Regions from separate parts of the Gordonia sp. Swx-4 genome, predicted to be linked through region 1. Evidence: predicted binding sites of a transcription regulator. Region 1 holds the regulator's gene; each other region holds the start of a gene.
What was found. Region 1 encodes LexA, which represses DNA repair genes until DNA is damaged. Its sites were predicted from a motif close to CGAACANNTGTTCG; they were not measured.
Positions count from the first base shown of each region.

Region 2: the regulator LexA is predicted to act here: its motif matches at 8,235-8,248, upstream of PWF70_RS10065 (HNH endonuclease signature motif containing protein).
Region 3: the regulator LexA is predicted to act here: its motif matches at 7,621-7,634, upstream of ruvC (crossover junction endodeoxyribonuclease RuvC).

Region 1 covers NZ_CP128197.1:3,040,458-3,049,945, reverse strand. The annotation lists gene PWF70_RS13840 (DeoR/GlpR family DNA-binding transcription regulator) at 1-690, opposite strand, end outside; gene PWF70_RS13835 (putative PEP-binding protein) at 827-2,527, shown strand; gene lexA (transcriptional repressor LexA) at 2,505-3,212, opposite strand; gene PWF70_RS13825 (LysM peptidoglycan-binding domain-containing protein) at 3,450-3,986, shown strand; gene nrdR (transcriptional regulator NrdR) at 4,086-4,553, shown strand; gene hrpA (ATP-dependent RNA helicase HrpA) at 4,527-8,513, opposite strand; gene PWF70_RS13810 (aminotransferase family protein) at 8,536-9,488, shown strand, end outside.
Region 2 covers NZ_CP128197.1:2,230,121-2,239,608, reverse strand. The annotation lists gene PWF70_RS10105 (ABC transporter permease) at 1-744, shown strand, start outside; gene PWF70_RS10100 (MarR family winged helix-turn-helix transcriptional regulator) at 840-1,277, opposite strand; gene PWF70_RS10095 (maleylpyruvate isomerase family mycothiol-dependent enzyme) at 1,350-1,973, shown strand; gene PWF70_RS10090 (helix-turn-helix transcriptional regulator) at 1,931-2,812, opposite strand; gene PWF70_RS10085 (SDR family NAD(P)-dependent oxidoreductase) at 2,978-3,832, shown strand; gene PWF70_RS10080 (DUF7715 family protein) at 3,917-4,333, opposite strand; partial or broken gene PWF70_RS10075 (LLM class flavin-dependent oxidoreductase) at 4,553-4,686, opposite strand; gene poxB (ubiquinone-dependent pyruvate dehydrogenase) at 4,847-6,583, shown strand; gene PWF70_RS10065 (HNH endonuclease signature motif containing protein) at 6,617-8,215, opposite strand; gene PWF70_RS10060 (MBL fold metallo-hydrolase) at 8,316-8,963, opposite strand; gene PWF70_RS10055 (oxygenase MpaB family protein) at 9,103-9,488, shown strand, end outside.
Region 3 covers NZ_CP128197.1:2,939,275-2,948,762, forward strand. The annotation lists gene PWF70_RS13310 (ABC transporter substrate-binding protein) at 1-1,681, opposite strand, end outside; gene secF (protein translocase subunit SecF) at 1,692-2,897, opposite strand; gene secD (protein translocase subunit SecD) at 2,894-4,588, opposite strand; gene yajC (preprotein translocase subunit YajC) at 4,778-5,164, opposite strand; gene ruvB (Holliday junction branch migration DNA helicase RuvB) at 5,342-6,430, opposite strand; gene ruvA (Holliday junction branch migration protein RuvA) at 6,430-7,023, opposite strand; gene ruvC (crossover junction endodeoxyribonuclease RuvC) at 7,020-7,589, opposite strand; gene PWF70_RS13345 (YebC/PmpR family DNA-binding transcriptional regulator) at 7,698-8,453, opposite strand; gene pdxT (pyridoxal 5'-phosphate synthase glutaminase subunit PdxT) at 8,598-9,218, opposite strand; gene PWF70_RS13355 (acyl-CoA thioesterase) at 9,215-9,488, opposite strand, start outside.

The DNA.
Region 1 (9,488 bases):
GTCGATGTCGTCGATGCCGGCGAAACCGGACAGCTCCTCGCGCTCCATCTTCGAACTGTCGGCGAGGACGACGACGCGGCGGGCTGCGGCGACCATCGCCGCCTTCACCGCCGCCTCGTCGGGATCGGGGGTGGACAGACCGTGCGCCTCGCTCAGGCCGTTGGTGCCGATGAACGCGGTCGTCACGCGGAGTCGGCCGAGCGCGGCGACCGTTTCGGCGCCGACCGTCGCCTGCGTGAGTCCGCGGACGCGACCGCCGAGGGAGTGGAGACCGTCGGCATGGCGTCCGGCGAGCAGCCCGGCGATCGGGAGGCTGTTGGTGATCAGTGTGAGATCGCGGTCGCGCGGCATGGCCTCGGCGGCCCGGAAGGTGGTGGTGCCGGCGTCGAAGAGCACCGATCCGCCGTCGGGCGGGAGGAAACGAAGCGCGGCACGGCCGATCGCGGCCTTCTCCTCGGTCTGTTCCGTCTCGCGCTCGTCGATGCCGAGTTCACCGATCACGCGCAGGACCTCGGGGCGGACGGCACCGCCGTGGACTCGCTGCAGGTGCCCGGCACGTTCGAGCACCGCGAGGTCGCGGCGGACCGTCTCACTGGTCACGTCGAACTTCGCGGCGAGCTCGGCGACCGAGGCGCGTCCTGCGACGCGTACCTCCTCGGCGATGGCCTGCTGTCTCTCCTCGGCGTACACACCGGCTCCGTTCTGATCGTTCCCGTGGCGCTGATCGGGCCGTCCAATGTGGGAACATGTGGCTTTGCGTGTTGTAGTAATTGTGTTTACGCCTGTTTATGTTGACAAGTCAAGAAGAATTTGTAACCGTGGTCACATGACGCAGATTCTGACGGGGACGCCGGTTGTCGGTGGTGTGGCTCTCGGGCCCGCACTCTGGCCGGGACGCCGACCCGACCACTCCGCAGAGGCACTGGGCGCAGGCGTCGAGATCGCCGAGGACCGTCGCGCCGACGAGGCCGAACGGTTCACCGCCGCGGCGGCCGCGGTCGCCGCGCGCCTACGTGAGCGTGCATCGCAGAACACCGGCGTCGCCGCCGAGGTGCTCACCGCAACGGCCGGACTCGCGGAGGACCGCGGCTGGATCGGTGCCGCCTCGGGTCTGATCGCCAAGGGCGCCTCGGCGCCGTCGGCCGCCGTCGCCGCCACTGAACAGTTCGCCGCCGTGTTCACCAAGCTCGGTGGGCTCATGGCCGAGCGCGTCACCGATCTCAACGACGTCCGCGACCGCGTCCTCGCCGAACTCCTGGGCCTCCCCGAGCCCGGCGTGCCCACGCCGGACGTGCCCTCGGTCCTCCTCGCCGACGACCTCGCGCCCGCCGACACCGCGGGGCTCGATCCCGCCACCACCATCGCGCTGGTTACCCGCCTGGGCGGGCCCACCAGCCACACCGCGATCATCGCCCGGCAGCTCGGCATCCCGTGTGTCGTCGCGGTCCCCGGTCTCGCCGGGATCGACTCGGGCACGGTGATACTCGTGGACGGCACGACAGGCGAGATCGTCGTGCAACCCGACAACGCCGCCGCGCGGGCCCGTGTCGACGAGTACACGCGTCAGGCCGCACGGGTCGCCGGCTGGTCGGGCCCGGGTCGCACCGCCGACGGTGTGGAGGTGGCGATCCTGGCCAACGTCGCCGACGGATCGTCGGCCCGTGCGGCCACCGATCATCCGGTGGAGGGCGTCGGACTGTTCCGCACCGAACTGGCCTTCCTCGAACGCGCCGACGAGCCGTCGGTGGAGGAACAGGCGGACATCTATCGCGAGGTGCTCGACGCGTTCGGCGGCCGCAGGGTCGTCATCCGTACGCTCGACGCCGGCTCGGACAAGCCGCTGCGCTTCGTGCACCAGCCCGAGGAGGCCAACCCGGCGCTCGGTGTGCGCGGCGACCGGATCGCCTTGGCACACCCCGAGATCCGTGCCCATCAGCTCGACGCGATCACACGCGCCGCGGAGGGTTCCGAGACGAGCCCCTGGGTCATGGCGCCGATGATCGCCTCACCGGCCGAGGCGGCCGCCTTCGCCGCTCAGGTACGGGAACGCGGACTGGTCGCCGGGGTGATGATCGAGGTCCCCGCCGCCGCGATCCTCGCGCCGGCGATCCTGGCCGAGGTCGACTTCGTCTCGATCGGCACCAACGACCTCACGCAGTACACGATGGCCGCCGACCGGATGTCGGCCGATCTCGCATCGCTGACCGATCCGTGGCAGCCGGCGGTCCTGCACCTCATCGCGACGGTCGCGCGGGCCGGACGGGATCAGGGGAAACCGGTGGGCGTGTGCGGCGAGGCCGCGGCGGACCCGATCCTCGCCTGTGTGCTCGTCGGGTTGGGTGTCACCTCGCTGTCGAGTGCTCCGGTGGCGGCCGCCGCGGTCGGTGCCCGCCTCGGCGGCGTCTCACGGTCGACCTGCGAAAACGCGGCGACAGCCGCGCTCGCCACCACCGATCCGGCTGCGGCGCGCGAGGCTGCCGCCGCGGTTCTCGAGAACGAAGAGGTCAGATACGCCGCATCACGGTGACGACCTTGCCGAGGATCACGGCCTCGTCGCCCGGGATCGGGTCGAACAGCTCGTTGTGCGGCATCAGCCAGACATGACCCTTCTGGCGTTTGAAGGTCTTGACCGTGGCCTCGCCGTCGATCATCGCGGCCACGATGTCGCCGTTGTCGGCCACGTTCTGCTGGCGGACGACCACCCAGTCGCCGTCGCAGATCGCGGCGTCGATCATCGACTCACCGACGACCTTCAGCAGGAACAGCGAACCCTCGCCGACGAGCTCGCGGGGGAGCGGGAAGACGTCCTCGACGGCTTCTTCCGCGAGGATCGGGCCGCCTGCGGCGATCCGGCCGAGCACCGGCACGAAGGTGGGCTCGGGTAGCGCACCACCGGTCGGTGAGGTGGGCGTCGGCGGCTCGCTCGGTGCGATGTTGACCGCTCGCGGACGATTCGCGTCGCGCTTGAGGAGGCCCTTGCGTTCGAGCGTCCGCAGTTGGTGGGCGACGGAGGAGGTCGACGTGAGACCCACCTCGTCACCGATCTCGCGGATGCTCGGCGGGTAACCGCGCTCGCGCACGGATCTGCGGATCACCTCGAGAACTCCGCGCTGCCGCGGCGTCAGCGAGGCCTCGGCCGCCGCCATGTCTGCCGGGGCGACGGGCTCGTCGGCGCCCCGCGCTCCGGTGCGCTTACCGCCGTCATCGCTCATGATCGGGTTCCTCTCGATTCCGAACGTGCTGGTAGATCGCTTGTCTGACGACGACCCTAGCCGAGAATGCCGACCGCATCAAACATTTGTTCGACGTGTTGCGAGACAAGTGTCGGAGTGCCGTGCTACAAATCGAACATCAGTGCATCGAACAGATGATCGACAATCGAACAGTTCGAACGCCGACGACGCAGTCGGAGCACGGACAAGCGTTCGACCGGAAACACGGAGGGCATCATGCGCACCGCCACTCTCATCGACCCCGACCGCTCCACCGATTCGGTCCGTGGTGACGTCCTGGAGCGTCCGCGCCCGATGCGCCGCGGCGACGGCCGCCGGCCCGTCGACGGGCGTCCGGTGCCGGAGTCGGCGGTCCGGGTCCGCCGGGTCGCCTCCACCCGGTGCGCCTCGCCGGTCGGTATGCGGGGTCGTGCACCGGTCGTACCCGTCTCGCGTGTTGCGCATACCGCGCCCTCGGCCGTCATCCGGCGGCGTCGGCGCACGGCGACGGCAATTCTCGCCGGCGTCGGGCTCGCTCTGGCCGTGTGGGTCATCGCGGTCGTCGGTCAGAACTACGCCGCGACGGTCACACCTTCTTCGGTCGGCACCGAGGTCGTACACGTGCGGTCGGGCGACTCGCTGAGCACCATCGCATCGCGCGTCGCCCCCGAGATGCCGCGTGAGGCGGTCGTCGACGAGATCATCCAGCTGAACGACCTCCCGTCGAGCGGGCTGCGCGTCGGTCAGCCGCTGCTCGCCCCCCGGTACCACTGAGCACGGGCGGTATCCTCGATGTCACAGGGACCGGCCGACTACCGGCCTGGCATGCGGCGCGGCTGCACCAGAGTGTCCCGTGACCTGCGTGAGGATACGATGCGCTGCCCCTTCTGCAAGAACGACGACACCAAGGTCATCGACTCGCGTGTCGCTGATGAGGGGCAGGCCATCCGGCGCCGCCGCTCCTGCGTGGAGTGCGGGCGACGCTTCTCGACCGTGGAGAGCGCGGTGCTCGCGGTGGTCAAACGCAACGGCGTCACCGAACCGTTCAGTCGCGAGAAGGTGATGAGGGGCGTCCGGCGCGCATGCCAGGGACGCCACGTCGCCGAGGACGCATTGGCGCAGCTCGCCCAGCAGGTCGAGGACACCGTACGTGCCAGTGGATCGGCCGAGATCCCCAGCAACGAGGTCGGTCTCGCGATCCTCAAGCCGCTGCGCGACCTCGACGAGGTCGCCTACCTGCGGTTCGCGTCGGTCTATCGCTCGTTCGACTCCGTCGAGGACTTCCAGCGCGAGATCGACGACCTCCGAGCCGCCTCAGCCGAGTCGGTCAAGAGTTCGTAGGACCCGCTTCTCCGACACCGGGTACGCGGTGCCGAGCCGTTCGGCGAACAATCCCACCCGCAGCTCCTCGACGAGCCACTGGGCCTCGTCGTTGACGTGCGCCTTCCGGTGGTCGGGCACCTGAGTCAGTCGTTGCGCCCACCGCTCGGTCACCCGGTCGACGACGGCTACTCCGGCCTGATCCCGGGCCGCCGATGCAGGGAGCGCCGACAGGCGGGCCTCGGCGGCCGCGAGGTAGCGCGGCACATTCTCCAGATGTCGTCGTGCGGTGGCGGCGACGAATCCGTCGAAGACGAGATTGTCCAGCTGTTCGGCGACGTCATCGGCCGCGAGTGAACCGGCATGTCGGTCGATCGCGGCACGGACCGGTGCCACCCAACCGAGGGATTCGACGGCGAGAGAGAAGTAGTCCGGTGCCGACTCGGTGATCCGTGGACGCAACTTCTCGGTGAGCACGCGGAATGTCTCGGGAGAGCGCACCGCCGACAGGGTGCCGGCGTCGAGGCCCGCCACGACATCGCGGATGGCGCGACGTGTGCAGTCGGCCAGCAACGCATCGAGATCCGGGTAGGGGCTCTGGCTCAGCGCGAGTCGACCCGCGGCCCCGAGGGAACCGGCCACGCGGCGGTGCAGGGGCGGGATCGCCAGGTCGAGGAGCGCGACGATTCCTCTCGCCGCCAATCGATCACGGGTCTGCTCCGACGCGGCGTCGATCACGACCACCCCGCGCGTGCGTCCGGCGTCGTCGGTGATCGCGTCGATGGTCGGGTAACGGGTGAGGCGTTGTCCGGCGATGTCGACGGTCCGCTGTGCGGCGAGAGTGCCGATGCCCTCGTCGGTCCAGGCGCGATACAGGGTGCGCTTCACCGTCTTCGACGCTGGCGGGGTGGCCGCGCGCTGCAGTTCGGCGATGGAATCGGCTCGCGCGGTGATCTCCCCGGCGTCGTCGGCGACCGCGAAATGCATCCGTAGGTGGGCCGGAATCCGGTCGACGTCGAAATCGCCTGCGGTGACCGTCATCTGCGTGATCGTGGTGAGCTCGCGAGCGAGCCCGACCGTGAGCGGCTCGCTCCGTGGGGTGAGGCGGGCCAGTGCCAGTTCGGCGAAACGCTGTGCCGGCGACATCGACTTGCGTAGCTGCTTCGGCAACGACTTCACCAGTGCGGTGGCCAGTTCCGTCCGCATGCCGGGCACCGACCAGTCGAAACCCGCCGGGCGCACGTGGGGGAGCAGTGCGCGCGGGATGATCACGGTGACACCGTCATCGGGGGCGCCGGGCTCGAACCGGTAGCGGAGTTCGAGTCGGGTGTCGCCCTGCTGCCAGGCGCCCGGATAGTCGGTGGGGGCGGCTTCGGTACTCGCCGCGACGTCCTCCGGCTTGAGATCGAGCAGAGCCGCATCGGAGCGTCGGGCCTTCTTCCACCACGTGTCGAAGTGCCGTGCGGAGGTGACCTCGGCGCCCACCCTCTTGTCGTAGAACTCGAACAGCTGGTCCTCGGTGATCACCAGTCCGCGTGTGCGCATACGGTTCTCGACGTCGGAGGCGGCCTCGAGCAGTGCGCGGTTGCGTTCGAAGAACGGGTGCTGCGTACGCCAGTCGCCCTCGACGAGGGCATGGCGGATGAACAGTTCGCGTGAGACGACCGGGTCGATGGGGCCGTAGTCGACACGACGACGCGCGACGAGGGTGACCCCGTAGAGGGTGACCCGCTCGTAGGCCATCGCGGCACCGCGCTTGGACGACCAGTGCGGTTCGCTGTGCGTGCGCTTGACCAGATCGCCGGCCAGCTTCTCCGCCCACAGCGGGTCGATGCCGGCGACCGTGTGCGCGAACAGTCGCGAGGTCTCGAGGACCTCGGCGGCCATGATGAACGGCGGCGGCTTCTTGGCGAGCGGGGACGCCGGGAAGATCATCAGCGTCGTGTTGCGCGCCCCGGTGAACTCGCGGCCCTCGGTGTTGCGGGCGGCGATGTTGGACAGCAGTCCTGACAGGATCGCGCGATGGACGGCGTCGGCGTCGACCTCGGGCAGGTCGGAACCGGCCGGACTCACCGGCCAGTCGAGGTCCTTGACGATCTCGGTGAGCTGGCGATGCAGGTCCCGCCATTCCCGGATTCGCAGGAAGTGCAGGAACTCCCGTTCGCACATCCGACGGAACTTGCTGCTGGACAACTCCTTGCGCTGTTCGTCGAGGTAGCGCCACAGCTCGACGTAGGACAGGAAGTCCGACTGCGGCACGACGAAGCGCCGGTGCGAGGCGTCGGCGGCCTCGCGATGTTCGGCCGGACGCTCGCGGGGGTCGGGCAGGGACATCGCGGAGGCGATGACCAGCAGGTGGTCGAGGCAGCCGAGTTCGCGACCCGCGATCAGCATCCGTGCGATCCGCGGATCCACCGGGATCCGGGACATCGAGCGCCCGACGGGGGTGAGGCGCGGCGGGCCGCCCTCACGGCTCACGGTGATCGCCCCGAGTTCGGTGAGCACACCCATGCCGTCGCGGATGGCGCGCTCGTCGGGCGGCTGCACGAACGGGAAGTCCGCGATCTCACCGAGTTTCAGCGAGGTCATCTGGAGGATGACGGCGGCGAGGTTGGTACGCAGGATCTCCGGGTCGGTGAACGCGGGCCGGGCGTCGAAGTCGTTCTCGCTGTAGAGCCGAATGCACACACCGGGGGCGACGCGACCGCACCGCCCGGCGCGCTGGCGGGCGCTGGCCTGCGAAACCGGTTCGATGGGAAGGCGATTGACCTTGGTGCGGGTCGAGTACCGGCTGATACGAGCGGTGCCGGTGTCGATGACGTAGCGGATGCCGGGGACAGTCACCGACGTCTCGGCGACGTTGGTGGCCAGCACGATGCGGCGACCGTTCGACGGGGCGAAGACCTTCTGCTGGTCGGCGATCGACAACCGCGCGAACAGCGGGACGATCTCCGCGCCGCCGTTGCGGCCCGTTCCCGTCCGGCGCTTCAACGCATCCGCGGTCTCGCGGATGTCGCGTTCGGTGGGGAGGAAGACCAGGATGTCGCCGCGGCCGCCGGCCCACAGTTCGTCGATCGCGGCGTCGATGCCCTGGATCTGGTCGAGGTCGGCGTGTTCGCCGCCGCCGGTGTCGTCGCCGCTGTCGGGGCGCTCCTGCAGACTCAACGGCCGGTAACGGACCTCGACGGGGTAGGTGCGACCCGACACCTCGATGACCGGGACCGACATCTCGGGTGTGCTGAAATGCCGTGCGAAGCGGGCGGGTTCGATCGTCGCCGAGGTGATGATCACCTTCAGGTCCGGTCGTTGCGGTAGCAGCCGTCGCAGATAGCCGAGGATGAAATCGATGTTGAGGCTGCGCTCGTGGGCCTCGTCGATGATGAGGGTGTCGTAGCGCCGCAGCATCGGATCGGTGGCGATCTCGCGGAGCAGGATGCCGTCGGTCATCACGCGGATCAGGGTGTCGGCGCCCGAGCGGTCGGTGAACCGGACCGAATAGCCGACCGCGTCACCGAGTTCGGTGTCGGTCTCGTCGGCGATGCGCTTGGCCACCGAGCTCGCCGCGATACGACGCGGCTGCGTGTGGCCGATGGTGCCGCGGATGCCCCGGCCGAGTTCGAGGCAGATCTTCGGCAGCTGCGTGGTCTTGCCGGAACCGGTCTCACCGGCCACGACCACGACCTGGTGGTCCCGGATCGCGGCGGCGATCTCCTCGCGGGCGGCCGAGACGGGGAGTTCGTCGGGGAAGCGCAGCACCGGCACCGTGGCCCGGCGACGGTCGAGGCGGTGCCGGGCCTTCTCGACGTCGGCGACGAGCTGTTCCCATCTGTGCGGATCGGGGGTGCGGCCGAGTTTGTCGACCCGGCGGCGCAGACGGTGGGCGTCGACGATCGCGACCGCGTCGAGCGACCGCAGCAGTTCGGAACGGGAGATGCCGGGCTGAGGATCTCGCGGGGCTGGATCTGAGGACTCGACCGACATGATGACTCCAGGATATGGGTCGATGCCGGGGGCGCTCACCTCGCCCGGCATCATGGTGGGCATGTCTGAAACTTCTGGTGCTCTGTGGCACGGCTTCGCCGACATGGGTGCGGTGACCGCGAGTGGCCCCTTCGTCGTGACCAAGGGTGAGGGGACCCGTATCTGGGACCGCGAGGGCAAGGAATACATCGACGCGACCGCCGGTCTGTGGTTCACCAACGTGGGCCACGGGCGTACCGAGATCGCCGACGCGGTGTCGCGTCAGCTCGGCACCATCGCGCACTACTCCAACTTCGGGGACATCGCGAGCGACGTCACGCTGCAGCTCGCCGACGAGCTCGCCGCGATCGCGCCGGTGCCCGGGTCGAAGATCTTCTTCACCTCGGGCGGCAGCGACTCGATCGACACCGCGGTCAAGCTGGCCCGCCGCTACTGGGTGGAGCAGGGCAAGCCCGCCAAGCGCGTCGTCATCAGCCGCACCAAGGCCTATCACGGCATGCACGCCGCCGGTACGTCGCTGGCGGGCATCCCGCTCAACCACGACGGCTACGGCGAACTCATGCACGACGTGCAGAACGTCGACTGGGATGACGCGAAGAGCCTGCTCGGTCTGATCGAGCGGGTCGGCGCCGAGAACATCGCCGCGTTCTTCTGCGAGCCGATCATCGGCGCCGGTGGCATCTACCTGCCGCCGGCCGGATACCTGGACGAGGTCCGTGCGATCTGCCGGGACCACGACATCCTGTTCGTCGTCGACGAGGTCGTCACCGGCTTCGGCCGTATCGCCGGCAACTCGTGGTTCGCCTCGGCACGTTTCGACCTGCAGCCGGACATGATCACCACCGCCAAGGGGCTCACCTCGGGCTACGTGCCGATGGGTGCGGTCTTCATCGCGCCGCGCCTCGCCGAACCGTTCTTCGCCGGCGGCGTCTGGTGGCGCCACGGCTACACCTACGGCGGTCATGCCGCGGCCGC
Region 2 (9,488 bases), 810 kb from region 1:
CGGCTCGTCAAGTACCCGTCGCTGACCATCATGCTGGTGGGTCTGCCGGTGGTGTTCCTGCTGCTGTTCGTCTTCGTCTTCGGCGGGCAGCTCGGCGCCGGGATGACCACGTCCGGCGGGGCCACCGGGCGCGCCGCATACCTCGACTACGTCGTCCCCGGCATCATCCTGGTGACGATCGCGTCAGCCGTGCAAGGCTCGGCAATCGTCGTCGCGATGGACATGACCTCGGGGATCATCAACCGCTTCCGCACCATGGACATCGGACGGTCATCGGTGCTCGTCGGACATGTCCTGGCCAGCCTCATCCAGGCGCTGTTCAGCATCGCGGTCGTTCTCGCGGTGGCGATCGCCCTCGGCTTCCGCCCCAACGTCGACCCACTCGGGTGGCTCGGAGCCCTGGGCATCACCGGGTTGTTCTCGATTGCCCTGATCTGGCTCGCGATCTACCTGGGCCTCGCCGCGGACACCGTCGAAACCGCAAGCAACTCGCCGATGTTCCTGACGATCATGCCGTTCCTCAGCACGGGTTTCGTTCCCGCCGACTCGTTGCCCGTCGGCGTCAAACAGTTCGCCGAGTACCAGCCGTTCACCCCGGTGATCGAGGTTCTCCGAGGAGCCCTCACCGCCGCAACGGTTTCCACGAGCAGTGTGATCGCCGCGATCGCCTGGAGCCTGGGGATCGGCGCGGTATCGTACGGACTCGCCCTGCGCACCTACGAACGCCGGGCCATCACCTCCTAGCCGATGACCGGACACTCATGATCATGATCCCGGAGTGGTTGCCCGACGACCTGATCGCCGCCGCGATCGAGACCGTCGGCGCGACGAGATCTACTTCAGCGATAGGGGTCAGTGACCTCACGCAGGCGCATCAACGACTTCTCCAGAGCCGCGAAGTCGTCGGCACCCAGGTGATCGCGCCACTCCTGTTCGATGGCCTCGACCTCCCGCGCCGCGATCTCACACAGCTCGACGCCACGGTCGCTGAGAGTCACCAGCCGGGCCCGGCGGTCCGACGGGTCGGGGACGCGGACGAGGTATCCCGCGGCTTCGAGCTGGTCAACGATGCCACCGGCGGTCTGCTTGGTGACGCCCGCCTGCTCGGCGAGGTCGGTCAGCCGCATCGGCTCGGGCGCGAGCCGTTGCACCACGCGACTCTGCGCGAGGGTGATGTCGTCGGCCCCGACGGCGGCGAGCCGTGCCATGACCCGCCGTTCGATGGACCGGTGGGCCACGAACATCAGGACGCCTAGGGCCGGTCGTTCGTCGGTCACGCCGTTGACGTTAGTACGGATTCCTGACTAATATGGTCAGGCACCCTGACTAATTCGGAACGGGAGCCCGTCATGGACAGTGACACCCTGTGGAAGCACATCGACGAGCAGCGGATCGACCTCGCCGCACTGATCGAATCCCTGTCCGAAGAACAACTCGCGACACCGTCGCTCTGTGCCGGATGGACGGTCCGCGACGTTGCAGTGCATCTCACCCAATCACACGCGGGCGCCCGCCAGGTCATCCCGGCAGCCGTTCGGTACGGCTTCCGGTTCAACACGATGATCCGCGAGATGGCCGTCCGCGATCAGACACCACCGCGCGAGGCCGCGGACAAACTCCGCGCGATGGTCGGCTCACGACGTCACCCGTTCGCGACCAACGAGCGGGCGCCCCTCATCGATTCCCTCCTCCACGGCCAGGACATCGCCGTTCCGCTCGGGATCGATCGACCGATGCCGGTCGACGCCGCCGCGGCCGCGGCACAGGAGATCTGGGATGTCGCCTTCCCGTTCTTCGCCCGACGCCGCAACCGCGGGCTCCGGTTCGAGGCCACCGACGTCGACTTCGCAGCCGGGTCGGGTCAGGTCGTCGAGGCTCCGATCCGCGACATCCTGATGTGCTTCAGCGGGCGCGTCCCGGCGAGTGCACCTCAGCCGTCCGATGGTTCGGACTCCGGTTCGCGCGCGGGCTGACTCCAGCTCGCCAGGATCGCGATCGCTTGGCGGGACGACGATCCCGGCTCGGTCGTGTAGATGTAGAGGGCCTGTTCGTTGTCTCCGGGCAACTCGAAGGTCTCGTAATCGACGGTGAGGTCGCCGACGACCGGGTGGACGAGTCGCTTCGAACCGAAGGTCCGCTGGTGGACCTGATGTTCCGACCACCACCGCCGGAACTCCGGACTCGACACCGACAGCTCCCCGACCAGTTCGATGAGGTCGCGATCCTCCGGCGCGCGTCCGGCCTCGAGCCGGAGCGCCTCTACTGCGTTGCGGGCCTGCACCTCCCAGTCCACGAAGAGGCTGCGCGCGTCGTCGGAGAGCAGCATCCAGCGGGCGTAGTTCCGTTCGCGTCCGGGCATGCGCTCGAAGTCGGCGAACAACGCACACGCCATCCGGTTGGCCGCCAGCACTTCGGTCCGGCGGCCGAGGACCAGCGCGGGATGCGCGTCGAGTGAGTCGAGCAACCGGCGCAGTCCGGGTCGCACGCGCTGCACCGCTGAACGCGACCGTACAGCCGCCCGCGAAGTCCGCGTCGCCGAGACGAGGTCATGCAGGTGGGTACGCCCCACGTCGTCGAGCCCGAGGGCACGCGCGACCGCGTCGATGACCTGCGTCGACGGGACGATGCGCCGGCCCTGCTCGAGACGCGTGTAGTAGTCGGTGGACACCCCGGCGAGCACGGCCACCTCTTCGCGCCGCAGTCCCTTGACGCGGCGAACCCGCCCGTCATCGGGGAGGCCGGCCTGTTGCGGATCGCGCGCGGCCCGAGCACGGCGGAGGAAATCCGCGAGTTCTCGATTCAGATCGGCCATGACCACATCATGCGCGTCCGGTGCGGACCGTGCCTGGGTCTCTCAATCCCAGGTTGCGCGGTCCTGGGTTCGACGTGATCAGTTATGACGTCCCACAGGGCCTTTCGCGGCGCGATTCTGGTGCCACCGGTTCGAGAGACGAGCCGGAGCACACAGGAGGCAATCATGAGCTACCCCACCGATCGTCCGGCCACCTGGTTCGTCACCGGCGCCTCGCGCGGCCTCGGCCTGGAGCTGGTCACGCAACTGCTGCAGCGCGGTGACAACGTCGCCGCCACCACACGCTCGACGGATCGACTGACCGAGGCCCTCGCCGGCATCGACACGAGTCACTTTCTCCCCCTGCAGGTGTCGCTCGCCGACGAAGCCGAGGTCACCGCTGCGGTCGCGGCCACGCACGATCGGTTCGGCGGCATCGACGTGGTGGTCAACAATGCGGGCTACGGCTTCCTCGCCGCAGTCGAGGAGGTCACCGACGCCGAGGCCCGCGACATGTTCGACGTTCAGATCTTCGGGGTCTGGAACGTGCTGCGGGCAACGCTCCCCCAGATGCGGGCACGCCGCGGTGGCCACATCATCAACGTGTCGTCGATCCTCGGCCTGACCACGTTCCCCGGTTGGGGCCTGTACAGCGCAGGCAAGTTCGCACTGGAGGGCCTCACCGAGTCGCTCGCCGCCGAGATCGCCGACTTCGACATTTCGGTCAACCTGATCGAACCCGGGTACCTGCGGACCGACTTCCTGCGTGCCACCTCGCTGGGTCTGCCCGAGTCCACGGTCGACGCCTATCCCGCCATCCGCGAGATGACCCGGGCACACCAGGCCATGCCCGGCACCCAGCTGGGCGATCCGGTCCGCGCCGCGGCGGCCATCATCACCGTCGCCGTGGAGGGCGACGCGCCGCTGCACCAGCTCCTGGGTTCGGACTCACTCGAGTTCGCCGACGCCCGGCTGAACACTCTCCGGGCAGAGTTCGACGCCGCGAAGGACCTCGCGGTGACCTCGGATCACCAGGGCTGAGTCCATGGGACTTCGTTTCGGTGATGCGACCTCGACCGAGGACGCATCACCGAAATACTGTCTGCCGGCGAGCAGGCGTGGTGATCAGCTCGCCACGGCGTACTCCCACGCGTCGGCTCTGCGGTTGTAGGCGACCCGGATGATGACTCCGGGATCGAGTTGCGCGGCCAGCACCAGCGTCGGCACCAGCAGCTCGAGGGCGTATGCCGCAACCGGGTCCGCCGGCTCTTCGGGCACGACATCGGACCTGAGCAGATCGGCCCATCCTGCGGACTCCAGATATCCGAAGGCGGCCGCCACCAGATCCTCGACGGTCAGGTCGAGGTCGCGGACCATGATCGTCGTGGTGGCCTGGTGAGAGTTGAGTCCGCCGAACGCGCGGTCGCATCCGCAGGTCCGGGAATCGCACACCACCGACGGCAGCACGATCTCGCCCTCGACGGCGTGGCAGAAGTCATCCTCTCGGGTGGCACCGGAGGAGGTGGCGGTCAGGACTTTCATGAGCGACTCCCGTGTGTCGATCCACCTCGCAGAACACGAGGCCCACGCCGCCCGGCGTGGTGCGATCCACTGTGACGACGGACCCCGACGAGAAGCGTCGTGGCCGACGACGCCATCCACAGCCCGGCGGCATCCACAGGCGCCGGGGCTACCCCGCCAGCACAGGTCCGAGTCGTCGGGCGAGGTCGCCGAGTCCGTGGGATGACGACGAGACCCTGGGACGACGCGATCCTTGGAGAAGTTCTCGATGTCATGGGTTTCCGGGTGGAGTGGGGCCTGAAATCGTCGTAGCGCATCGAAACACTCACGGCGACGCCGGGATTGAGGCGTCCGCCGCTGAGGAGGTCGACGGAGTCTCTGCAGTGGTTCACCGCGCTGTGCCGGACAGCTGGTGTCATCGGCGAAACCGAACGCCACGCCGCGAATCATCGCGCACGAAAGTTGAACCAGGTCGGTACCGCTGGCGTCGCGTCTATAGTCGGGGTTCACACGGACTCGACCGAATGGATCGCCATGTCGACAACAGTCGCCGAGAGGATCGTCGAAGAGCTCGATCGTTCCGGAGTGCAGCGTGTATACGGGCTTCCGGGCGATTCCCTCAACGGTCTCACCGACGCCCTACGCAGCGCCGAGGCCATCACCTGGGAGCATGTCCGCCACGAGGAAGCCGCTGCTTTCGCTGCCTCCGCCGAGGCTGCTCTCACCGGCGAACTCGCGGTCTGCGTGGGCAGTTGCGGTCCCGGCAACCTCCACCTGATCAACGGACTCTTCGACGCCCATCGCAGCCGCGTCCCGGTGCTCGCCATCGCCGCCCACATCCCCGGCCCCGAGATCGGCAGCGGTTACTTCCAGGAGACCCACCCCGAACAGCTCTTCCGTGAGTGCAGCGCATTCTGCGAGATGGTCAGCACCCCCGACCAGATGCCGCGACTGCTCGATGTGGCGTTGCGGACCGCGGTCGAGCGACGCGACGTGGCGGTGCTCGTGATCCCCGGCGAGCTGTTCCTCAAGCCGTGCCCCAAACGCCGTGCGGGAGCCCCGATCCGGCAGGTTCGGCGCGTCGTGCGGCCCACCGATGCCGACCTGACGCGCACCGCGGACACCCTGAACGCCGCCCAGCGCGTCACCATCCTCGCGGGCGCCGGCGTGCAGGGCGCCCACGATGAGGTCGTCGAACTGGCCCGCACACTACAAGCACCGGTCGTGCATGCGTTGCGCGGCAAGGAGTTCATCGAGTACGACAATCCCTACGACGTCGGAATGACCGGGCTGCTGGGCTTTTCGTCGGGCTATCGCGCAATCGAGAAATGCGACACCCTGCTGATGCTGGGCACCGACTTCCCGTACGAGCAGTTCTACCCGTCGAAGGCGACCATCATCCAGGTCGACATCCGCGGCGAGCAGATCGGCCGCCGGTGCCCGGTCGACGTACCGCTGGTCGGAGACGTCGGCGACACCGTGCGCGCGTTGATCCCGCTGGTCTCGACCGGCCGCGATCCGGAACACCTGACGTCCTCTCTCGCGCACTACACCAAGGCGCGTCGACGTCTGGACGAACTGGCCGACAACGACCGCAACCGGGCACCCATCCACCCGCAGTACCTCACCCGGCTGATCAGTGAGAAGGCCGGTGCGGATGCCGTGTTCATCCCCGACGTCGGCTCCCCGGTCGTGTGGGCGGCGCGCTATCTGGTGATGAACGGCGCCCGCCGCCTGATCGGTTCGTTCACCCATGGGTCGATGGCGAATGCGGTCTCGCAGGCCATCGGTGCGCAGACCGCCTTCCCCGGGCGCCAGGTCATCGCACTCGCCGGCGACGGCGGACTCGCGATGCTGCTCGGCGAGCTGTTGACCATCACCCAGAACAAACTGCCGGTGAAGATCGTCGTCTACAACAACTCCTCACTGAACTTCGTCGAGGTGGAGATGAAAGCGGCCGGGTTCGTCAACTACGGGACAGATCTGGAGAACCCCGACTTCGCGAAACTCGCCGAGGCCGTCGGGATACGCGGACGCAAGGTCGAGCAGCCCGACGATCTCGCCGGGGCCATCGACGAATTCCTGGCCCACGACGGACCGGCGCTACTCGATGTCACAACCGCCCGCCAGGAGCTCTCGATCCCGCCGACGGTAACTGCCGCCCAGGCCAAGGGATTCACGCTCTACGCCCTCCGCACCGTGTTGTCGGGCCGGGGCGACGAGCTGGTCGATCTCGCCGAGACCAACGTGTTCCGGCGACTGTTCGACTGACTGCCACCAGTTCTGGATACTCGGCAGGCCGTCTCAGTTCAGGTAGGCAGCATTCAGCAACACCGAGGCAATGGCGAGTTCGGCGGGTGACGCCTCCTGCAGATCGATGACCTGCCGTAGTTGTGGGCGTGGTGCATCGACGGACAACGGTTCGAGTTGTCCGTGGATGGCGTCACGAATGTCGGTGAGGACTTCGCGGAACCGTCCGGCTATGTCGGGTCGCCGGTTGATGCGTTCGGGGTTGGGTGGCGCCCCTGGTTCGGCGTTCAACTGCCAGACACATCTGCCTTCGTCGGCGCCGTCGGCGATCATCCGGGTCGAGTATTGACCGGGTTGGTCACCGACCATGTGGTGGTGGCGGGTGCAGGCCGGAGTGAGATTGTCGATGTCGGTGAATCCGCCATCACCCCAATCGGTGTGGGCGTGATGCATTTCCACGTGTGTGGTGGGCATGTCGCAGTCCGGGTTGGAGCACATCTCGCCGTCAGGTCTGGCAAACGAGACGAGCCGCTGTTCCATGGTGGCGAGTCGTTTGCCGCGTCCGAAGTACAGCGGGACCGCGGTGGCGTCTCTGAACACCGCCAACCAGGGCTGCACGTCGGCGCCGATGGCGATGAGGTCTGCGATGGGGATCAGGGTGCCGTCGGCGCTGGTGGCGGACCCGGTTTCGCGGATGAGGTCGTCGAGCTCGGCTTTGGCGATCAGCTGGACCGGCAGGCCTCGGTGGGTCTTGCCGAGCATTCCGTCGTCGAACACCGCTTCCAGCAGTGCGTTGAGGGCGTCGTGATTGCGCTGTGCGGGGGTGCGGTGGTCGCGGTCGGCTGCTGCCGCGACCACCTCGGGGTCGGCGTCCTCGATCGAACCGCACGGCGATTCGGGATCGGTGGGGTTGTTCATGCCCGGTCGGGCCCAGACGGCCAGGAAAGTCATGATCCGCGCCCGCGCCAGAGGGGTGAGGTTGGCGATGAGTTTGGAGGTCCCGTCGGCGCGTTGCCGGTTCACCTGCAGGTTGCGGCGGCGTACGCGGTCGTCGTGGTCGGTGAGGGTTCCGTCGGGGTCGAGGTGTGCCAGCAGTCGGGCACCGACCTGACCGATCTCGGCGGGCGTGAGCGTGGCGGCGTATTCGGCCAGGGTTTGCTCGGCGGCGGCGCGCACATCGTGTGGGACGGCATGTGGGATCTGGTCCACGACGTCCATCACCGCATGAACGTGGGCAGACCCCACCCGGCCGTCGGCCAATTCTCGGGCGAGCGTCGGCAGTTCGGGTTCGAGTGGTTGTCCGGTGGTGAGGTCGGTGTAGGTGGCGGTGGCTTTCACCTCGGCGTGGCGTCGGCCGGGGAAGGCGATCCGCAGGCGGTGTTGCATGTACTGGATGATGCTGCGGTGACCGGTCTTTCGGGCCAGGCTGCGGTTCTCGACCTCGACGATCTGCTGGTTGCCGGCGTAGGTCAGGCGGGCGATCAGACGCTCGTTCTCGGCGGCCACCTGGTCGACCTCGACATCGGACAATCGAGAGAGGTCAACATTCTGCAACCGGTCGGTGAGGGCGTGCATCTGCTCGATGATCGCGACCGCGTCAGAGGGTGCCGGGTCGGCGGCGTCGACAGTTGCAGCAACGGCCACGACGGTCACCCCCCAAGATTCCGCGGTTCGAATGCATGTTCGATGTTACACACGAATCCGTCGTCACGCAGGAAAGCTCCACAGGCTTCACCAGCAGATCACCCGCACATCAACGTGTTGTTCCGGACGCGATTGCCAATCTTTCGAGCGCCTGCTCGATGTAGCCCGACCAGTCCTGCGCGGCAACCTGATTCACCGCCGACTCCCCGGCGAATGCGCTCGAGATGACCACGTCGGGAGCGAGGGTCGCCAGCAGATGCAGGCTCTCCGCGAGGGTATTCGCATTGCTGAACGGTAGGTATCCGGCGGCCCATTCCCCGGATGCGCTCAGATACAGGGTGTCCCCGGTGAAAAGGTACCGAAGACCGTCATCACCAGGCACCAGGTAGCACGTGCTGCCGGGCGTGTGCCCCGGAGTCGGGATCACCTCGACCCCGTTGTCGTCGACGTACCGTTCCGCGACCGCGATGTCCACGCGCGCAAAGCGGCCGATCCGCTCGGCCTCGGGAGCGGGCGCGTGCAGCGTCGCCCCGAACCGGTCTTCGACACGACCGAGAATCGGGCCGGCCTCGTCCTGATGGGACAGGTACTGGTCGTCGACACCGCCCAGCTTCTCCAGATCGTCGAACTCGGCATCCGATGCCATCGAGTAGAACAGCGCGTTGCGGTCGGACGTCCACAGATACGCATGGGTGGTGAGACCGGGGAACGGGTTGTCGGTCGTTGTCTCCCAGAGGTCGGGTAGCACCTGTCGCATCGGATCTCCTCGTTGAGTGGTGACGGCTCCGCCCCCACCGTGCAACTTCAAGTGAACTTCAGGTCAAGGGCGAACGTGCGCTGGTCAACCCTCGAGTGATACACATGATTCGATTCGTCTCAAACAGTTGGGGGTTCCCGTGTCCGCAGTGCTGCCGAGTCGACCGATCGACGACGCCCCCGGCTTCCCGAGGGCCGTCAGCTACGACGCCGCGATGTCGAACCGAAAGCTCCGGCGTACGCGCGCCCTCGTCCGCAAGGTCACCGGCAAGGACCTCTACCCCGAGCCCGAACACCTGCACACCTTCGCCGAGGACATGTTCCGCACCGATCCCGTGGCCGAGCGGTTCGTCGACGAGGTCTACGGCACGCTCGGCCCCGAAGCCGCGCGCACACTGCTGGACAAGGCCCTGACCGACGGACTCGACAGCGTCGAGAACCCGCCGCCCGCACTCGTCGAACTGTTCGAGGAGTTCGAGACCGTTCCCGACTGGGTCGATCCGCATCTCATCGCCGAGGGTGAGGC
Region 3 (9,488 bases), 100 kb from region 1:
CGGTGCCGGCGCGACTGAGTCCCGCTGCGACACCACCCACCTGATCCTTCCACTGCCGGATACGCGGCGACGCGAACAGGGGTATCGACGGCATCGACGACCAGCTCGCGTTCTCGATCGAGCGGGCCAGCCGGAGCCGGTCGGGTTCGGACACCGTGACCGCGAACTGATCGATCCCGCGACTGACCTGCTGATCCCGGGTTCCGGAGAGATTGAGCGGGTCGCCGCCGCGCAACGAGTAGGCATCACGGCTCGGGTCGGCGGCACCGGCTGCGGCGAAGGAGTCGCCACTGGCCATGATCACCGCGTCGACGTCCTTGCCGAGTGAGCGCGGCTGCACGTCGGGTGTGGCGACGTCCTCGACCACGAAGCCGGCCTCCCGGCACGACGCCGCGATGGCCGCGACCATCTGCTGCCAGCGCAGGGTCGGCGCCACGTAGCCGATGCGGACGCGACGCGGTTGCAGACTCGCGGTGGTCGTGGTCCCGTCCGCCGCGCCCTGACCGGTCGCGGCGCGCAGCAGGTTCCGTGCCCGCTCGAGGTCGGGACTCTGGTAGGCGCGTCCGAACTCGGGGTTCATCGGTCCCGCGAGGTTGTCGGCGGGCGCGAGGACACGCAGATTCCACACGGCGGCGCCACCGGAGAAGTCGCGGGCGAGGTCGGCGCGCGGCACGCACGAGGCGAACGCCTGCCGCATCCGCACGTCCCCGAAGACACCCTTGCCGGCGAGCACGATCTGTTCGACCCCGATCGCCCGGGCGGGTGAGGCCGGTCCGTCGGGTCCGGACGTCCCGGCGAGATCGCCCTCGACGATGCCCGCGGTGACGTCGACGACGTCGAACTTGCCGTCGGGCAGCCGTCGCGTGGAATCGGTTCCGCGGCCCCAGATCACGATGCGCGAGGTCTCGGGCTTGTTCCCCCACCATGATTCGTTGGGGATCAGGACCAGTCCGCCCGACCGCGAGTAGCGGTCGATGCGGTATGGCCCGGAAGACGGGAACCGGGCGTGGTCGACCGGACCGAAGGTCAGGTCGAAGCCGGTGTTCCAGGCCGTGGCGATACGGGCCAGCGCGCCGCGGTCCATCGCGCGGATGGCGTCGACGACGTTGGCGAGCCCGGCTTCGCGGGCCACGATGTGCGCCGGGAGCAACGTGCCCGCGCCGAACAACGACAGCCAGTTGCGGTATTCACGCCCCTGCGCGAACGTGACCGTCGCCGACTTCTCGCCGGGCGAGCACTCCACCTTCTCGATGTCGCGGTACCCGGCGGTCGTCGCCGGCGTGAAGCCCGGGAAGCGTCCGCTCATCGCTGCCCACGCCAGCACCAGGTCGTCGCAGTCGAGCGCGACCTCGTCGGTGAAGGCCGCCTCGGGCGTGAACTCGTAGCGCAGCGCCGGCGCCCGTCCCGGGATCGGGGTCACGGTGCCGACGTCGCGGTCCGGGATGACCTGCCCCTGGGGTCCGAGCAGGCTGAAGCCAGGCAGCAGTCGGCTGGTCGCCATGAGCACGCCGTCGGCGTTGCCGTCGACGGTGTTCGCGTTGTAGCTGGTCACATGGGCATCGACCACGTAGTCGATGGTCGGCGGCCCGTCGTCGCCGCAGGCCGTCAGGACGCTCGCGCCCGTGACGATCCCGACGAGCAGGCTCAGGGCCCTGATGAACTCCCGGTGCCTGACGATCACGTGGGTGAGACTAGCGGTTGCGACGGCGTTTGCCGGTCGGTACCCGGTCGGCGTCATCCGTGTCGGCCGCGCCCCGGCGTCGGCGCACCGGGCGGGCGCCGGCGCTCGGTGTCACACCCGACTCGATCCCGGCGCGACGGTTCAGCACCTTGGCGGTGTGCCGGGACACGTCGTCGCGGCGTTCCTTCAGCGTCACCAGCAGCGGTGAGGCCAGGAAGATCGAGGAGTACGTGCCGACCACGACGCCGACGAGCTGGATCAGACCGAGATCCTTCAGCGTGCCGACGCCGAGGAGCCAGACCGCCACGACCATCAGCGCGATGATCGGCAGGACCGAGATGATGGTCGTGTTGATCGACCGCATCAGCGTCTGGTTGACCGCCAGGTTCGCCTGCTCCCCGTAGGTCCGGCGGGATGTCTGCAGCACCGAGCGGGTGTTCTCCTGCACCTTGTCGAACACGACGACCGTGTCGTAGAGCGAGAAGCCGAGGATGGTCAGCAGACCGATCACCGTGGCCGGGGTGACCTCCCAGCCGACCAGCGAGTAGACACCCGCGGTGGCGACGATGTCGAAGACCAACGACGCCATCGCCGCGATCGACATCTCCCGGTCGAACCGGACCGCGATGTAGACGAACACGATGACGAGGAACACCGCGAGCGCGATGACCATCTTCTCGGTGATCTCGCGGCCCCAGGTGGAGCTGACGTCGGAGATGCTGACCTCGGAGGCCGTCAGGGCGGGACCGAACTCCTCGGTCAGCGCGCGGGTCACCGCCTCGGCCTGGGCCAGGTCGAGGGTCTCGGTGCGCACCTGCACGGTGGCGCTGTTGCCGGCGCCGGCGGTCTGGACCGATTCGGGCTCCTCGCCGAGGGCCTCGGTGACGACCTTCTCGACCGAGTCGGCGGTGATCTCCGACGAGGCGACCGGCACCGACATCTGGGTGCCGCCCTCGAAGTCGATGCCGAAGGTGAAGCCGCGGATCGCGATGGACGCCAGGCAGATCAGCATGATCACCGCGGTGACGATGTACCACATCTTGCGCTTGCCGACGATCTCGAAGGCGCCGGTACCGGTGTACAGGCGGGCGAAGAAGCCGCGGCTGTTGTCGGAGACGAAGTCCGCATCGGTACCGGAGGACGGTGACGGCGGTTCGACGACCGCAGTGTTGCCGGTCTCCCGCGGGTCCTTGTTCGGGTTGTCCGGACGGGTCATCGCACAGTCCCCTTCTCGCTCGTGGACGCGTCGACACGAGCAGCTTCGACGCCGGCGGCCTCGGCCTGGCGGCGGGCCGCGACCTTGCGCTCGCGAGCCACCTCGCTGACCGCGCCGAGGCCGTTGACGCTCGGCTTGGACAGGAACGACGACCGGCTCGCGTAGACCACCAGCGGGTGGGTCACCAGGAACACGACCATGACGTCGAGGATCGTGGTGAGTCCCAGGGTGAACGCGAAGCCGCGCACCTCACCGATCGCGAGGATGTAGATCACCGAGGCGGCGATGAAGCTGACCGCGTTGCCCGACCAGATGGTGCGGCGGGCACTCGCCCAACCGCGTGGCACGGCCGAGCGGAAACTCCGACCCTCGCGCATCTCGTCCTTGATGCGTTCGAAGTAGACGACGAACGAGTCCGCGGTCATACCGATACCGATGATCAGACCGGCGATGCCCGCGAGGTCGAGGGTGAATCCGATCCAGCGGCCGAGCAGGACGATGATGCCGTAGACCATCGCTCCGGCGAGGACCAGCGACAGCATCGTCAGGATGCCGAGCATGCGGTAGTAGGCCAGTGCGTAGATCAACACCGCGACGAGGCCGATCGCACCGGCGAGCAGGCCCGCCTTCAGCGACGAGAGACCCAGTGTCGCGGAGACGGTTTCGGCGTCGGAGGCGTTGAACGACAGCGGCAGTGAGCCGTACTTGAGCACGTTCGCGAGTTCGTTGGACGATTTCTCGGTGAACGGGTCGGCGCTGCTGCCGCTGATGCGGGTCTGGCCGCCGGGGATCGGCTCGTTGATGGCCGGTGCGGAGACGACGGCCGAGTCGAGGGTGAACGCGGTCTGCGTGCGGTTGGGCGCTTCCTGGGCGGTGTACTTGGGCCAGAAGTCCGCGGCCTTGCCCTTGAACTCGAGGGTGACGACCCATTCGCCGGTCTGCGGATCGGTGCCGGCGGACGCGTCCTTGATGTCGCGGCCGTCGATGATCTGCGGACCGAGGAGGTAGACCTCCTTACCGTCGGTGGAACACGCCACCAGGTACTGATCGGGCAGATCGTTGCCGCGGAGCGGGTCGTTGGCGGTCGGCGAACAGTCCATCTTCGCCATCTGCTCCTGCAGCGGGACCAGCTGCTCCTGCTTGGCATCGCCGGGCGCTTGACGGATCTTGCGCTGTTCGGCGATCGCCGCCGCGGCCACCTCGGTGGGCATCGCGTTGCCCTGGTCCTCGTCCTGGTTCTCCGGCTTGGGCGGCTGCGGGGTCGCCGCCGTGGCGCCGACGACCGGCCGCACATACAGACGCGCGGTCTGACTCAGCGACTTGGCCTGCGCGCCGTCCTCACCGGGAACCGTGATCACGAGGTTGTTGCCGGTGACGACGACCTCGGAACCGGACACGCCGAGGCCGTTCACACGCTGCTCGATGATCTGCTTGGCCTGGTCGAGCTGCTGGCGGGTCGGCTCCTTGCCGTCCTCGGTGCGCGCGGTCAGCGTCACCCGGGTTCCGCCCTGCAGGTCGATACCCAGTTTGGGCTCGAGCGTCCGGGGACCGGTGAAGTAGATCAACCCGTACACGACGGCGAGCAGAGCGAGGAAGGCCACGAGCGGACGCCACGGTGGGATCTCTCGACTCGGTCGCGACCGCTTGCCGGCGGGCTTGTCCGCCTTTGCGGTCGAGCGAGGACTTGTCACAGCTGTTCAGGTCTCCTTTGGGAACGTCAACCGGCCGAGGGCACTCTGACCGCATGACCCACCGACTCCGAAGGTCTGCGTGCGCGCGCCGCGATGGCAGCGGGGCACGCAGACCTCAGCAAGACAGGCGATGCGCGGGAGGTGGGCAGGAGGCGCCACGCCGATCGCCGGCGCGGCGCTGCTCCGGGATTACTTGTCGGTGTCGCGCGCGTCGTCGGACGACGGCTTGTCGAGGCTGACCGAGTCCGAGTCGTCCGCGTAGTCGCTGTAGTCGGCTTCCGGAGCGGTGTGGCCCGGGTAGGTCGCGGCGGCCTCGTCGGTGGGGATGACGCGCATGATCGCGAGACGGTTCCAGCGGGTGACCACACCGGTGGCGATCTCCACGTCGACGAAGTCGGACGACGCCGCATCGATGACGGTGCCGAACAGGCCCGAGGTCAGCTGGATGCGCGTACCCGTCGACACCGAGTTCTGCATGTCCTGCATCTCGGCCGCGCGCTTCTTCTGCTTCCGCATCGACAAGAACATGAAGCCGGCGAGCAGTGCCAGCAAGAGGGGGAAGAGCAGAGCGTCCATGGGTGAGAGTCAGTCCTTTGTGTTTCGGGTTGTACCGCGTGCACCACCACCCCGCGCCGAACGGCGAGAGGCGTCAGATGGTCACGCTGTGCTCCACACAGTGTGCCACGTCCACCGGAGAGAGCATCCCTGCAGGTGGTGCCCCGCGTCACACCGGGGTTCCGCACGCGGGTCGGGTCAGAGTTCGCCGAACAGGGACTCGCCCCCGACGTCGCGGGGGCGGGCGCCGAACGAGGCGTTCATCGCGCCGGCGGGCGGCGTCAGGCCGAGGTGATGCCACGCCGCCGCGGTGGCGACTCGGCCACGTGGGGTGCGGGCGATCATCCCGGCCCGGACCAGGAACGGCTCGCAGACCTCTTCGACGGTCGCGGGCTCCTCGCCGACCGCCACGGCCAGCGTCGACACCCCCACCGGTCCCCCGCCGAACGCCCGGATCAGGGCGTCGAGGACGGCGCGGTCGAGTCGGTCGAAACCGAGTTCGTCGACGTCGTAGACCTTGAGGGCGGCGCGGGCGACGTCGACGGTGATCGAGCCGTCGCCGCGGACCTCGGCGTAGTCGCGGACGCGTCGGAGCAGGCGGTTGGCGATTCGGGGCGTGCCGCGTGACCGGCGCGCGATCTCCTCGGAGGCGTCGGGCCGCAGCTCCATGCCGAGGATGCCCGCGGACCGGTTGAGCACCCGGACGAGTTCGGCGGGGTCGTAGAACTCCATGTGCGCGGTGAACCCGAAGCGGTCGCGCAGCGGGCCGGTCAGCGAGCCGGAACGGGTGGTGGCGCCGACCAGGGTGAACGGGGCGACGTCGAGTGGGATCGAGGTGGCACCCGGGCCCTTGCCGACCACGACGTCGACGCGGAAGTCCTCCATCGCGAGATACAGCATCTCCTCGGCGGGCCGGGCGATGCGGTGGATCTCGTCGATGAACAGCACGTCGCCCTCGACGAGGTTCGACAGCATGGCGGCGAGGTCCCCGGCGCGTTCGAGTGCCGGACCCGATGTCACCCGGATCGCCGCACCCATCTCGGACGCGATGATCATGGCGAGCGAGGTCTTGCCGAGTCCCGGAGGACCGGACAGCAGGATGTGGTCGGGGGTCCCGCCGCGGCCCTTGGCCCCGTGGAGGACGAGTTCGAGCTGCTCGCAGACGCGCGGCTGACCGATGAAATCGGCCAGCGACCGCGGACGCAGGCCTGCGTCGAGATCGCCGTCGGACCGGACCGGTGTCGCGTTGACCTCGCGATCCTCGAGGTCGTCGGGATCGCCGGTCATCACGAAGCCTTGCCCAGCATCGCCAGCGACCGGCGGAGCACGGTCGACGCATCGGCGTCGGGGTTCTCGGCGAGGACCGCGGTGACCGCCTTCTCTGCGGGGGCAGCGGTGAAGCCGAGTCCGACGAGCGCCTCGGCCACCTGATCGCGGATTCCGACTGCGGGAACGCTGCCGGTGGCCGTGTCGGCCGTCGGACGGTCCACCTTGTCCCGCAGTTCGACGCAGAGTCTTTCGGCGACCCGCTTGCCGATGCCGGGCACCGACGTCAGTGCCTTGGTGTCGGAGTCGGCCAGCGCACGACGCAACGCGTCGGGTTCGAGGACCGCGAGGGTCGCCATCGCCAGCCGCGGACCGACGCCGGTGACCGTCTGCAGCAGCGCGAACAGCGCGCGGGCGTCGGGTTCGGTGAACCCGTACAGCGTCATCGAGTCCTCGCGGACGATCATCGAGGTCAACAGCGTGGCCTCGTCGCCGCGGCGAAGACGGGACAACGTGACCGGGGTCGCCAGAACCCGGTAACCGACTCCCGCACAGTCGATCACGGCGTGATCGAGGGCGATCTCGAGAACCGGACCGCGGACTGACGCGATCATGCGCGACTCCCCTCTCGTGCCTGGGCGAGCCGCTGGCGATGCTTCGCGGCGGCCGCATCGGCCTGTTTCTGCGCGGCTGCCATCCGCTCCATCATGGGTCCGCGCCAGCAGTGACAGATCGCGAGCGCGAGAGCGTCCGCGGCGTCGGCCGGCTTCGGCTTGGTCTGCATGCCGAGAATCCGCGTCACCATCGCGGTCACCTGGGCCTTGTCCGCCCGACCGCTGCCGGTGACGGCGGCCTTGACCTCCGACGGCGTGTGGAACCGGACGGGCACGTCACGCTGACTCGCCGCAAGCGCGATCACGCCGCCGGCCTGGGCGGTGCCCATCGCGGTCGAGACCTGGTTCTGCGCGAACACACGCTCGATGGCCACCACATCGGGCTGGTGGACGTCGAGCCAGTGGCACGCCGAGGTATAGATCGCGAGCAGCCGCTCGGCCAGATCCATGTCGCTCGGCGTGCGCACCACGTCCACGTCGAGTGCGGTCACCGACCTTCCGCGACCCGACTCCACCAGCGCTATGCCGCACCGCGTGAGACCCGGATCGACGCCCATGACGCGCACTCGTACCCTCCCAGGCATCCGAACGATGTTACGAACAACTGTTCGAGATCCTATCGGGGAGAGCGGACAACTCCGATGATCAACACGCCCCCGCGAGGGCGGCGAGCCTCAGTCGTTCTCGAGCTCGGCAAGGACCTCGTCGCTGATGTCGACGTTGCTGTAGACGTTCTGCACGTCGTCGGAGTCCTCGAGCGCGTCGATCAGCTTGAAGACCTTGCGCGCACCGTCGGCGTCGACGGCGACCTCCACCGATGCGCGGAAGCTGGCCTCGGCGGAGTCGTAGTCGATGCCGGCTTCCTGCAGGGCGCTGCGCACCGCGATCAGATCGGTCGGTTCGCTGACGATCTCGAAGGTGTCGCCGAGGTCGGTGACCTCTTCGGCACCGGCGTCGAGCACGGCCATCAGGACGTCGTCCTCGGACTGGCCGTTCTTCTCGAGGGTGACGACGCCCTTGCGGGTGAACAGGTACGACACCGAACCCGGGTCGGCCATGTTGCCGCCGTTGCGGGTCATCGCCGTGCGGACCTCGCCGGCCGCGCGGTTCCGGTTGTCGGTGAGGCACTCGATCAGGATCGCCACGCCGTTGGGGCCGTAGCCCTCGTACATGATGGTCTGCCAATCGGCGCCGCCCGCCTCTTCACCACCGCCGCGCTTGCGGGCGCGTTCGATGTTGTCGTTGGGCACCGACGACTTCTTCGCCTTCTGGATGGCGTCGAAGAGGGTGGGGTTGCCGGCCGGGTCACCACCGCCGGTTCGTGCCGCCACCTCGATGTTCTTGATGAGCTTGGCGAACATCTTCCCGCGCTTGGCGTCGATGACCGCCTTCTTGTGCTTGGTGGTGGCCCATTTGGAATGGCCGCTCATGTCGTCGCATCCTTTCCCGGTGCCGGTGCGCAGCGGGTGGTCACCCGCGGAACGCATGCCGGGCCCGTGGCCCCGCATCCGACGATCCTCAAGCCTGCCGACTGCTGCCGCAGGCGCTTGCACTGTCGCTGGTTCGGCACGATCTTACCGACGCACCATCTGCACGAAGTATTCATGTACGCGTCCGTCGCCGGTGACCTCCGGATGGAACGACGTCGCGAGCACATTTCCCTGACGTACGGCGACGATCCGACCCTCGGCCGGCCCCTCCGGAACCCGGGCGAGGACCTCCACGTCGGGTGAGATCGATTCGACCCAGGGCGCCCGGATGAAGACCGCCCGCATCGGCTGCGCACCGGCTCGATCGGTGATGCCGACGAAGTCGAGATCGGTCTCGAAACTCTCCACCTGACGGCCGAAGGCGTTGCGCCGCACCGTGATGTCGAGCGCGTCGAGGTGGCGCGCGTCGGGACGGGTGTCGAGGATCGTGGAGGCGAGCATGATCATGCCCGCGCAGGAGCCGTAAGCGGGCAGCCCGTCCGAGAGTCGCTCGGCGAGCGGGTCGAAGAGATCGAAGATGCCCAGCAGCTTGCTCATCGTCGTCGACTCCCCGCCGGGGATGACGATGCCGTCGATCTCGTCGAGCTCGGACCGCCTGCGGATGGGCAGTGCGTCGGCGCCGCTGGCCTCGAGGGCGTGGACGTGTTCGCGCACGTCACCCTGGAGTGCGAGAACCCCGATCCGCGGTCGCGATCCGGCGCTCACCGATCGGTCCGGGCGTGCTGGTCCTCGGGCATCTGGCGTCCGGTGCGGGCGAGCCCCTCCTGCGTGACCGCCGCGACCATGCGTCCCTGCCGGTCGAAGATCCGGCCCTGCGTCAGGGCACGTCCGCCGTCCGCGGACGGCGACGTCTGGTCATAGAGCAGCCAGTCGTCGGCGCGGAACGGGCGCATGAACCACATCGCGTGGTCGAGGGAGGCGACCTGCGGGTTGGACTCGGGGTGCGGCACGCGCGACGACCCGAGCAGGGTCATG